One region of the Desulfitobacterium dehalogenans ATCC 51507 genome, then DNA from elsewhere that is predicted to be linked to it. Evidence: riboswitches for the same ligand, from Rfam matches in the RefSeq annotation. Region 1 holds a riboswitch; each other region holds the start of a gene.
What was found. A riboswitch is a leader RNA that binds a small molecule or an ion and turns the genes downstream of it on or off. The one in region 1 is predicted to bind molybdenum cofactor.
Positions count from the first base shown of each region.

Region 1 (3,208 bases):
TATCATCATTTGCCGAAGATAAGCATAGCCGGTTGTCCCAACGCCTGTTCTCAGCCCCAAATCAAAGATATAGGGCTAACGGGCTTTCTTATGCCCAAGTTCACAGAGGCAAGGTGTACGGGCTGTCAAGCCTGCTGCCGTTCCTGTCAAGAAGGTGCTCTGTCTTGGCAGGGAAGGCTGGAATTTGATGAAAGTAAGTGCATTGGTTGCGGGGATTGTGTGCGCTCATGTAAAACAGGCAAAATACTTCCCGGGGAATCGGGCTGGACTCTCCATCTTGGCGGGCGTTTGGGAAGGCATCCACAATTGGCACGATTGTCCCGGGAAAAGCTCCAGACGTCTGAACTCCCCGGTATAATCGGCCGCATCCTTGAAGACTATATAGAAAATGGCCTTCCGCTGGAAAGGCTCACTCATTTTCTTGACCGCCGACAGAATCTATAAAGAGTCACAAGGAGTTTTGGCGTTCATGAATCCATCCTCTCAGCTGGTCTAAATTGCTGACAGTTATTTGTTTCTTCTCCATTTTGAGAATTCCTAAATCCTTCAGTTCACTTAATATGCGGCTTACGGATTCCCGTGCTAAACTGCACATTCCTGCCAACTCTGTTGCGGTAAGGGGAATCGTAATGAGAATTCCCTCAGGAGTCTCTTGGCCGTGGACATGAGCTAAAGCGAAGATCTTAGCTCCCAACCGAGAACGAGCATCCCCCAGAGCAATATTCTTGATTTGCCGATAAGCTCTGCGGAGATCCAAAGCCATATTTCGATAAAAAGGCAGAAGTGCGGAAGGATTTTCATTAAAGTACTGAAGTAGCGCCTTTCGATCCAAAACGAAGACATCGGAGGCCTCGGCAGTGAGTGCTGCATAAGGATATACTTTATTATCTAATATAACTTCCGGGAAAAATGCGGGAGGTTGCAGAATCCGAAAAATTTTCTCAGTAAATTCACTCATGAGCAAAATTTGGATACGGCCTTTGAGTAAAAAATAGACTGAATTACCGTCTTCTCCGGAAAAGAAAAGGAATTGCTTTGCAGCATAATGGCGAACCCGTCCATGGTCAGAACAGTACTCCCAAAACGAATCAGGCAGTCCCTGCCAGTTGGGATTGTTTTTAAATATCTCGAACTTAAGAATATTACCAGCCATACTTCCCTTCCTTTCACAAAAGTGTCATCAAAGTATTATGTATGAACAAAATTCTATATTTCCTTGAAGAAACCCTTTAAAATCGAGGAAAAAATGATTTTCTTATGAAAGTGAATCATTCCCTGATTGCCAGTTATGGTTTATAATAATGAGTAGCCGAGCCATATTTCCTACCGAATTGATCTACGGAATTTGGCCGTTTCAGAGATGCCTGAAACCAGGGTGTGTTTAGAAATGAACATGCCTTCCGCAAAGAAAAGGAGGAAACCCCATGGAGAAGATTAGAGTGCAGGATGCGATCGGATCTGTGCTTATGCACGATCTGACACAAATTATCCCCGGAAAAACAAAAGATGCTCGCTTTAGAAAAGGTCATGTTATCAAGGAAGAAGATATACCGATTCTTCTCAGTATGGGAAAAGAGCATATTTTTGTGTGGGATCAGACTCCGGGTCTTATTCACGAAGATGAAGCAGCAGAGCGTCTGGCCAAAGCAGTGGCGGGCCCAGGTCTTTCCTTTAGTGAAACAAAAGAGGGAAAGGTCAATTTAATTGCTGAGGAGGATGGATTAATCTATGCTTCTGAAGAAGGGATCTATGCCCTCAATTCTTTAGAATATATTATCCTCGCTACCCTTCATAATCACCGTCCCGTGAAGAAAGGGCAGAAAATTGCGGGGACCAGGGTCGTTCCTCTGATGATTGATGAGAAAGTTATTGTAGAAGCCGAAGAAATCGCCCGGCAATTTAAGGAACCACTTCTTCAAATCCGCCCCCTTCAACCCAAAAAGGTTGGAGTGGTTACCACGGGAAGTGAAGTATACCATGGCCGTATCCAAGATAAATTTGGACCGGTTCTCCAAGGAAAAGTGGCCGAATGGGGCTCTGTTCTCTTGGGACAAACCTTTGCCGACGATAATGTAGAGATGATCCAAGAACGCATCCGCGAGCATATAGCTCATGGTGCAGAAATGGTCCTGGTAACCGGCGGCATGTCCGTGGATCCCGATGATTTGACCCCTACGGCGATCAAAGGTTTGGGGGGAGAGTTAGTCACTTATGGTACTCCTGTTCTTCCCGGAGCCATGCTGTTATTGGCTTACCTGGATGATATCCCGATTATGGGATTACCCGGCTGTGTCATGTATTCAAGAAAAACGGTCTTTGACCTTGTGGCAACACGCATTCTAGCTGGTGAGCGGCTTACTCGTCTGGAAATTGCCAAATACGGTCATGGAGGATTGTGCCTGGAGTGTCCGGAATGCACTTATCCCCATTGTTCCTTCGGAAAATAAGAGGAAGAACCTTCTCTTAGCCAAATTCCCAAGCGCTTGGGAATTTGGCTAATCGTTCTTTAGGAGAATACTTTTTTAGAGATCTGCCATAAATCACTGAGGTTCCGGCAGGGAAAAACCTGGGTGCAATACCTCCTATACTCCTTCATAAGATTGTCGGGTAAGCTCCAATCCTTTTCCTCCAAAGGGTTCAACCAAAAGATATGCTTAACCTTCTCTTGGATCTCCTGCAAATATTCTGCTTGAGCAGGGCGGAAATTGTTGCGGCCATCTCCCATGATCAACACGGTTCCCTTTGTGGAAAGAGCGGGAAGAACATTCTGGGCAAAGTCTTTGAAAACCTTACCATAATCTGTGAATCCAGAAGAATGCTTGCGGCCCCAGGAACGGATCTCTGCCATAGAATCACCGGTTATTAACCATTCTTCACAGGTGATATCCCAGATTCCATCAATAAAAAGGTAAAGCCGTACTTTGCGAAACCGGGATTTGATGCGTTGGCATAAGTAAAGAAGAAATTGAGAAAAGGGAGCTACGGAATTGGATACATCGCATAGTACAATAAGCTCGGGATGCTTTAAGACATAGGTTTCATATTCAAAGCGAAAGACAGATCCATTGCCCCGAACCATTTCTTTTAGCAAAGAGGAAACCCGCAGGGTTCCACGGGAGGCTTTCTTTTTACTCAATCCTCGATGAACAGCCAATCTGTTTCCCATTTGTCTAAGGGCTTGATGGACCATCCCTTCTTCATCGGCGGT
Region 1 is NC_018017.1:2,229,463-2,232,670, reverse strand. Features, by position in the region: gene DESDE_RS10815 (4Fe-4S dicluster domain-containing protein) at 1-444, shown strand, start outside; gene DESDE_RS10810 (Crp/Fnr family transcriptional regulator) at 449-1,153, opposite strand; molybdenum cofactor riboswitch at 1,296-1,432, shown strand; gene DESDE_RS10805 (molybdopterin-binding protein) at 1,425-2,447, shown strand; gene DESDE_RS10800 (VWA domain-containing protein) at 2,507-3,208, opposite strand, start outside.

Region 2 (3,208 bases), 790 kb from region 1:
CTTCATCCCCGAGCACAGCTTCAATGGTTCTCAGATTCGAGCCAAAGGTACTGCGCGTGCTTTCCGTCCAGCGGGGTTCATCTTAGGTGACATAATTGCGGGTACAGCATGAGGCGTCATCAATGATGATCAAACAGTTCAGTTCAAGAGCGTGGAACAGGCTCCGGAATAATCACTGGAAAAAGGCGGGAGATAGATGGCTAACCGTTCCATGGACGCTCGCTCCCCTCATCTCTGTTCACCTTCAGGTCTCCCCAATCCGCTGCCCTGGCGACAGCTTCTCCCATAAGCTTCATCAGCTTGCGAATACCGTGAAACCCATAAAAGGACTCATCATTAAACACATCCACAAAATACCTGGCCTTCAGCAAAAAGGCTCCATCATAACCGATAGCCATGTACTCCTGGTCCAAACCATAAATAGGAAGGGGGATTGAAATAATAAGGAATGTCCAGCTTTTCCGCCATGCTTTGAGCAGCAACCAAGCCCATGGGCACTAGTACCAGGTTCAGCCGACTGGCCGCCATCTTTTGATATTCCTCAAACGTCCGACAAGCAAAAAGCTCCCGTACTCTCTTAATCCCCCAGTCCGCCAAAAGGTCAAAGAGCTCGCTCTCCTGATCAAGAGAAACATAATTGCCGATTAGATTAATACCTTCGTCCTTTTCCTCGGTGTATTCCAGCAGCTCATACATCTGATTATGCTTGCGCATGCCCTGGGATATTTTTTCATCGGCCGCCACGGGATTGATATGGCAGACTGTGAAATGATGTCCGAGAAAACGGCTTTTGAGCTCTCGCAAAAGTGCTTTTTCATCGGTACCCAGGAAATCATCGATACAATTAAAGTAAAGCACAAAGGCCTTAGGCGCCGGCTCAAGCACCTCCAGAAGCTCTTCCACCGCAGCCGATATTCTCAACATATTGTCCGGAAACCGCATCCTCTTCCCCGATATATAAAAAGGAGAGAAACTCTTTTTCCCCGTTTTGCAGGGCACGTATAGCGTTGCGGCGGCCGCAGGCCGTGGGGCATATATGGAGACTATGGCTCTCCGGAATGCGCAGAATAGTCTTAGGTCTGCTCCGGTTGGGAATATAATTGAGAAGATTATTTTGCACCCCCTTACTCATGACCGCATACCTCAATGAAATGCCGGGCCAAAGTGCGGTAACTTTGAGCGATCTCCGTTTCGGGAAATAACTCCATGACTGTCTTGCCCTGCTCTTCCCCTCTCTGTATCTCAGCCGCCCGGGGGATAACGGAAATGAGCTCACCCTGGGTTTCCGCCGATAGCTGCTGCACCAGCTCCATCTCCTTGTCCACATTGCGCCGGTTCAGAATCAGCCCCCCGTAACGGGCATAATCCCGGTTGCGGAAATTGGCCAAAGCTGCGGCGATATTGGACGCTGCGTACATGGACATCATCTCTCCCGAGGTAATTATAAAAACCACATCCGTATATTCTCCCCGCAAAGGCATGGCGAACCCGCCGCAGACCACATCCCCCAGCACATCGTAAAGCACAATATCCGGTTGGTAGACTTCATATGCCTTCATTTCTGCCAAGGTATCAAAGGCGGTGATAATTCCCCGTCCGGCACAGCCGATACCCGGCATGGGACCGCCGGCTTCCACACAAAGAACTCCGTTATATCCCTCTTGCACAAAGTCCCCCACCTGCAGGTCATCCCGTTTGCTGCGCACCAGCTCCAATACGGTTTGAATGGGCCTCCCTCCGGTCAACATTCTTGTGGAATCCGCCTTGGGATCGCAGCCGATCTGCATCACTTTATAACCCATCTCACTCAAGGCTACCGCCAAATTGGATGTGGTAGTGGATTTGCCAATCCCTCCTTTGCCGTAAATAGCTGCTCTGATCATTTTTTATGCACTCCTTATCCGGTGGAATTTCTCCCGCACATTCCTGCCGTTATTTTGGTTCAAATTTGACAGCAGTCAAATCAGTTGGCGACTACGCTGCCTGATCTGTTCGCCATAGTTTTCTCCTATAAAGAAAAAAGCGGCTTGCCTTTCTAAAAGCAAACCGCCCGATAGCGAAAACAACAAAAGCCAGAGCCGACTCTGTCAAATTTGTCCTTTCTGCTTCCTTTTCATAAGTGAAGGCCAGCTGGTTTCCTAACTGACCCCGTGAGCGGTTTGCTCAGGCTCTTCCGTCATGAGAGATTCTTTTAGACGAATGAGCTCGGAAACTATTCAGTTTTGTCTTTATGCTAATAATCGGACAATCCGAAATTTTAATTCCCGATGTTTCTTCCCACAAACATAAATAACATAAATCAACAGAAAAATAAACATCTTGATTTTATTTTACATTATATCTAGTTATGTTAGGTTATCTTCCGCCCAGTTATGCAGCAGCCTCAAAGCACTACAATCTCAGTAAACATCAATCCTGTCAGCTCGTGTCTTTGATAGGCTTCAACAAATCTTTCAGAGCAATAGATATTAACACCGTAGCCCTTGGCCCTGAACAGATCTATTCCATTGAGAGACTCCCCCCTCAAAAAAAGGCTATCTCTCGATTCAATCCGCTCCTTGCTCTCGGCAAGGTATGTTTCATAGCCGCATTCCGAGCAACTATCGAGCAGAATAATGTTTGATTTTCTATAAAGTTCGGCGCACACATCAACATGAAGTTTGTAATAGGCAGGCGGGACTGTGGGTATTTTATTGACCCGGGTACCATGGCGCCGGAGCTCCTTAAGTTGCATATCAGTTAAATCATTGAAGGATAACACAGGGGCTTTCTCTAGTCTATAGCCCGTAATCTTTTCTCTTTCCAGAACGTCTTTAGCTTTCTCTGAAATATGATTAATATAAAACCAGAGAAAATCAGGATAATTATCATTAGACAAAACAATAGGGGTATCTGTTCCAAAGTCATGCATTACGCTTTTTTTCCATTCTCTCTGGCATTTGGAGCAAAGAATCCATTTTCTTGGCCATTCGGTTACACTTAACCCATAGGCGTATTTTTTCTTGTTTCCTTCATCAATTTCTAAACAATAATATCGCATCTCATCACCTTCAATATATACTTTATGGACATCAACCATTTCTGGTGCTCCCTATAAGTTAAGCTTCTTAAATAATAAAAAAGAGCCGATGAATTCGGCTCCGGCAAACATCATGTAAAAAGGCAAAGATGTAATATCATACTACCCTTAAATTCGCCACACTTGTTC
Region 2 is NC_018017.1:1,438,744-1,441,951, reverse strand. Features, by position in the region: gene DESDE_RS22460 (hypothetical protein) at 201-398, opposite strand; gene DESDE_RS22455 (nitrogenase component 1) at 382-924, opposite strand; gene DESDE_RS22450 (hypothetical protein) at 878-1,132, opposite strand; gene DESDE_RS06975 (nucleotide-binding protein) at 1,125-1,883, opposite strand; molybdenum cofactor riboswitch at 2,091-2,223, opposite strand; gene DESDE_RS06970 (double-CXXCG motif protein) at 2,384-3,079, opposite strand.
Region 2: linked by a shared signal. The riboswitch ahead of DESDE_RS06975 (nucleotide-binding protein) and the one ahead of DESDE_RS10805 (molybdopterin-binding protein) in region 1 are both predicted to bind molybdenum cofactor.

Region 3 (3,208 bases), 900 kb from region 1:
CTCAGCGAAATCTCCCGGTCCCACATCAAGCCCCATGTCCTGCATCTTCTTAATGCTTTCCAAAGCCAGCAAACTTACTTGACGATGCCAATCTCCCCCATGGGCATCACCTTCAATACCAAAATTAACCTTCAGGATTCCCTCGCCCACGTTCTTCTTCCGCATCCCCTTTTTCTCACTTGTACAAACTGCAATAATTTTCGCCATTCATCTTTCTCCCCAATCTTTTAGCTTATATGGTCTTCGCGCATAAAATGACCGCTCTTGCCACCGGTTTTTTCCATGAGCCGGATATCGCCGATGACCATGGTCTTGTCGATAGCTTTGCACATATCATAGATGGTTAAAGCTGCTACGCTTACCGCTGTAAGAGCTTCCATCTCAACCCCGGTTTTCCCCGTGACCTTGACGATTCCTTCGATTTCTATGGTTCCTGGAGGAACAATTTCAAAATTCAGTTTAGCCCCTGTAATAGCCAAAGGGTGACACATAGGAATAACATTTGAAGTTTGTTTGGCTGCCATGATTCCTGCGACTTGGGCTACCGCCAATACATCCCCTTTAGCAATCTGCCCTAACCGGATTCTCTCTAAAGTTTCCGGTTGCATCTCTACCTTACCCCGGGCTGTAGCCACTCGAGTGGTCTCCGCTTTATCCGAGACATCCACCATACGTGCCCGGCCTTCTTCATCAAAATGTGTCAATTCCATAATTATCCTCCAATCTGGGACATAATCCGTTGATCCTGCCAAGCCTGATCATTCATATGATGTTCAGCCGGCTTATTCCAAATCGCTTGGGCAAAAACATCCCTGACCTCATCATCACTCTTGTTGGAGCGAAGCACTTCACGAAAATCCACTTCATTGGAACTGTGTAAACATAGGCGCAGCTTACCATCGGGAGTTAAGCGAATACGGTTGCAGGTGCTGCAAAAATGTTTGCTGATAGCGCTGATAAAGCCCACACTACCTTTAAATCCCTCCGAAGTGATATATTCAGCAGGCCCTCCTCCTCGAATGTCACGAGTAGCTTTAAGGCCCTCTAAGCCCAATATTGCTTTCATCTCATCGATGGATACAAAATCACTGCGTTTATCCGAACTGATTCCGATGGGCATCAATTCGATAAAGCGAACATGAACGGGATAGTCATGGGCTAATTCCATAAAACGTGGCAGTTCATGGCTATTGAAATCACGAACAACCACTACGTTGAGTTTAACCGGATGTAACCCTACTTCGAGGGAGCGGTGTATCCCTTGAAAGACTTTCTTAATATCCCCACCACGGGTGAGCTCTCGAAACTTATCTTCATCGAAGGTATCCAGGCTTATATTAACTCGATTAACTCCCGCCTTCTTTAGGTCTTCTGCCATGTCTGGAAGAAGTATCCCATTGGTGGTAAGCATCAGATCCTCCACCCCTGAAATTTGGGAAGCATTCTGTAAAAATTCCAGAATTCCGGATCGAATTAAGGGCTCCCCGCCGGTTATGCGAAACCGTCTAAATCCTAAGGAGGTACTAATCCGCATGACACGTGATATTTCTTCATAGGTCAAGATAGACTCATGGGGAATCCATTGAACTCCTTCAGGAGGCATGCAATACTTGCAACGTAAATTGCAGCGATCTGTAATGGAAATCCTCAGGTATTCGATCTGGCGTCGATATTGATCTTGCATAGATTTCCCCCACCTTCACGTTCATTATTCCACAAAACAAAGAACTCCCACGGTCTGTAAAACCGGGGAGTTCCCCTATACCCTACAGACTCCTTTCCAAATGGGAGGCATTACTGTTTCCAATAATACCCGGTGCAGAATGCACGACTGGTAAACCATAGCTCACTTTAGGTTTCCAGCTTCGGAGCACAAAACGTATTCTATTACTCATTATACTACGGCTGTGAATAATTATTAAAGAATGTAACTAATTGTAGTATACACTATTTTGGAGATTGCAAAAAGAGTTCTAATAATAATATTTCTTAATCTTTATTAACAAATCTTAATAAATTCCTGATAAAATAGCCGCTTTTTATAGTTTCCTTTAAATACGATAAAGAATGTCTACATTATTGTCAAGTATTATGAAGATTATGCTGTTGCAGGGTTAGGTATTCTTGAGGTGTATTCATATTACTGAAACAAAGACGTATGTTTGGAAAATTAATGAAATCCTTCTCCCTCATATGACGTACCCTGTTGTTTTGCCGAATAAATACTGCCAGTTTAAGATGCTTCGCCTTTAAACTGTCTTCAATTATGGGAAGACAGTTTTTGTGATAAAAAGCATGGAGGGGTTGAATTTCGCCATCAAGCTCAGGGATTAAGATATCAACCTCCCCTTCAATTTTCCCGGCCATAAATCGAATCACTTCTACACTCAAAAAAGGCATATCGCAAGCGGCAAAAAAGGCATAATCATAACGAGCTTCCCGCAAGCATGCTTCTAACCCTCCTAAGGGCCCATGGTCCAGATAATTATCTTTGATCACTTTAACTCCATATTTAGCATAGAGCTCCGGATGATTGCTGCTAATCATCACTTCAGCAAAGACCGTACTAAAGATAGCTAAGGTATGCTCAATGAGTGGGACCCCAGCCCATTCAATAAAAGCCTTGTTGCGACCCATGCGAGAGCTTTTCCCACCGGCCAGGATAATTCCGGTTATCGGCAAAAGGGTTTCTCCATTATTAGCATCCATATGGTATGTCTCCCTATATCTATCAATGATCAGACTTTTGTCTTTTGCTTTATTGTAACACAGATAAGCCCTTCCCATAAAAGAACTTTTACTTTCCACCCTAATAGCTAGTTAATACCAAGCTGTTTTTTCTGAAATAAAAAAGGGAGAGTGCCGCAAGCTATGCATATTAGACAAAGCTTGGACACTCCCCTATTCCTATCCTCACAGAGGATAAGTCAACTACGCTTCAGATGGAGTCGAAACTCCACCTGAAGCAAGTTTCCTTTATTGTGCAGATTGCACCAGAGGTTCCACCCGCACACCGCAGACCTTATATTCGTAGGTCTTAGTTACTTTATCATACGCTCCGTTGGTTAAGACATTCGTCGGTGACTCCCTATAATGCAGGGTCATAAAGAGCACTCCAGGCGGGACCCTTTCAGTTACCCAGACCTTGGTCACTACCTCACCGCGGCGGGAAACTACTTTAACATTCTCACCGTCCTGAATTCCCAAC
Region 3 is NC_018017.1:1,330,114-1,333,321, reverse strand. Features, by position in the region: gene DESDE_RS06450 (MOSC domain-containing protein) at 1-207, opposite strand, end outside; gene moaC (cyclic pyranopterin monophosphate synthase MoaC) at 228-710, opposite strand; gene moaA (GTP 3',8-cyclase MoaA) at 713-1,684, opposite strand; molybdenum cofactor riboswitch at 1,758-1,883, opposite strand; gene mobA (molybdenum cofactor guanylyltransferase) at 2,083-2,709, opposite strand; gene fdhF (formate dehydrogenase subunit alpha) at 2,977-3,208, opposite strand, start outside.
Region 3: linked by a shared signal. The riboswitch ahead of moaA (GTP 3',8-cyclase MoaA) and the one ahead of DESDE_RS10805 (molybdopterin-binding protein) in region 1 are both predicted to bind molybdenum cofactor.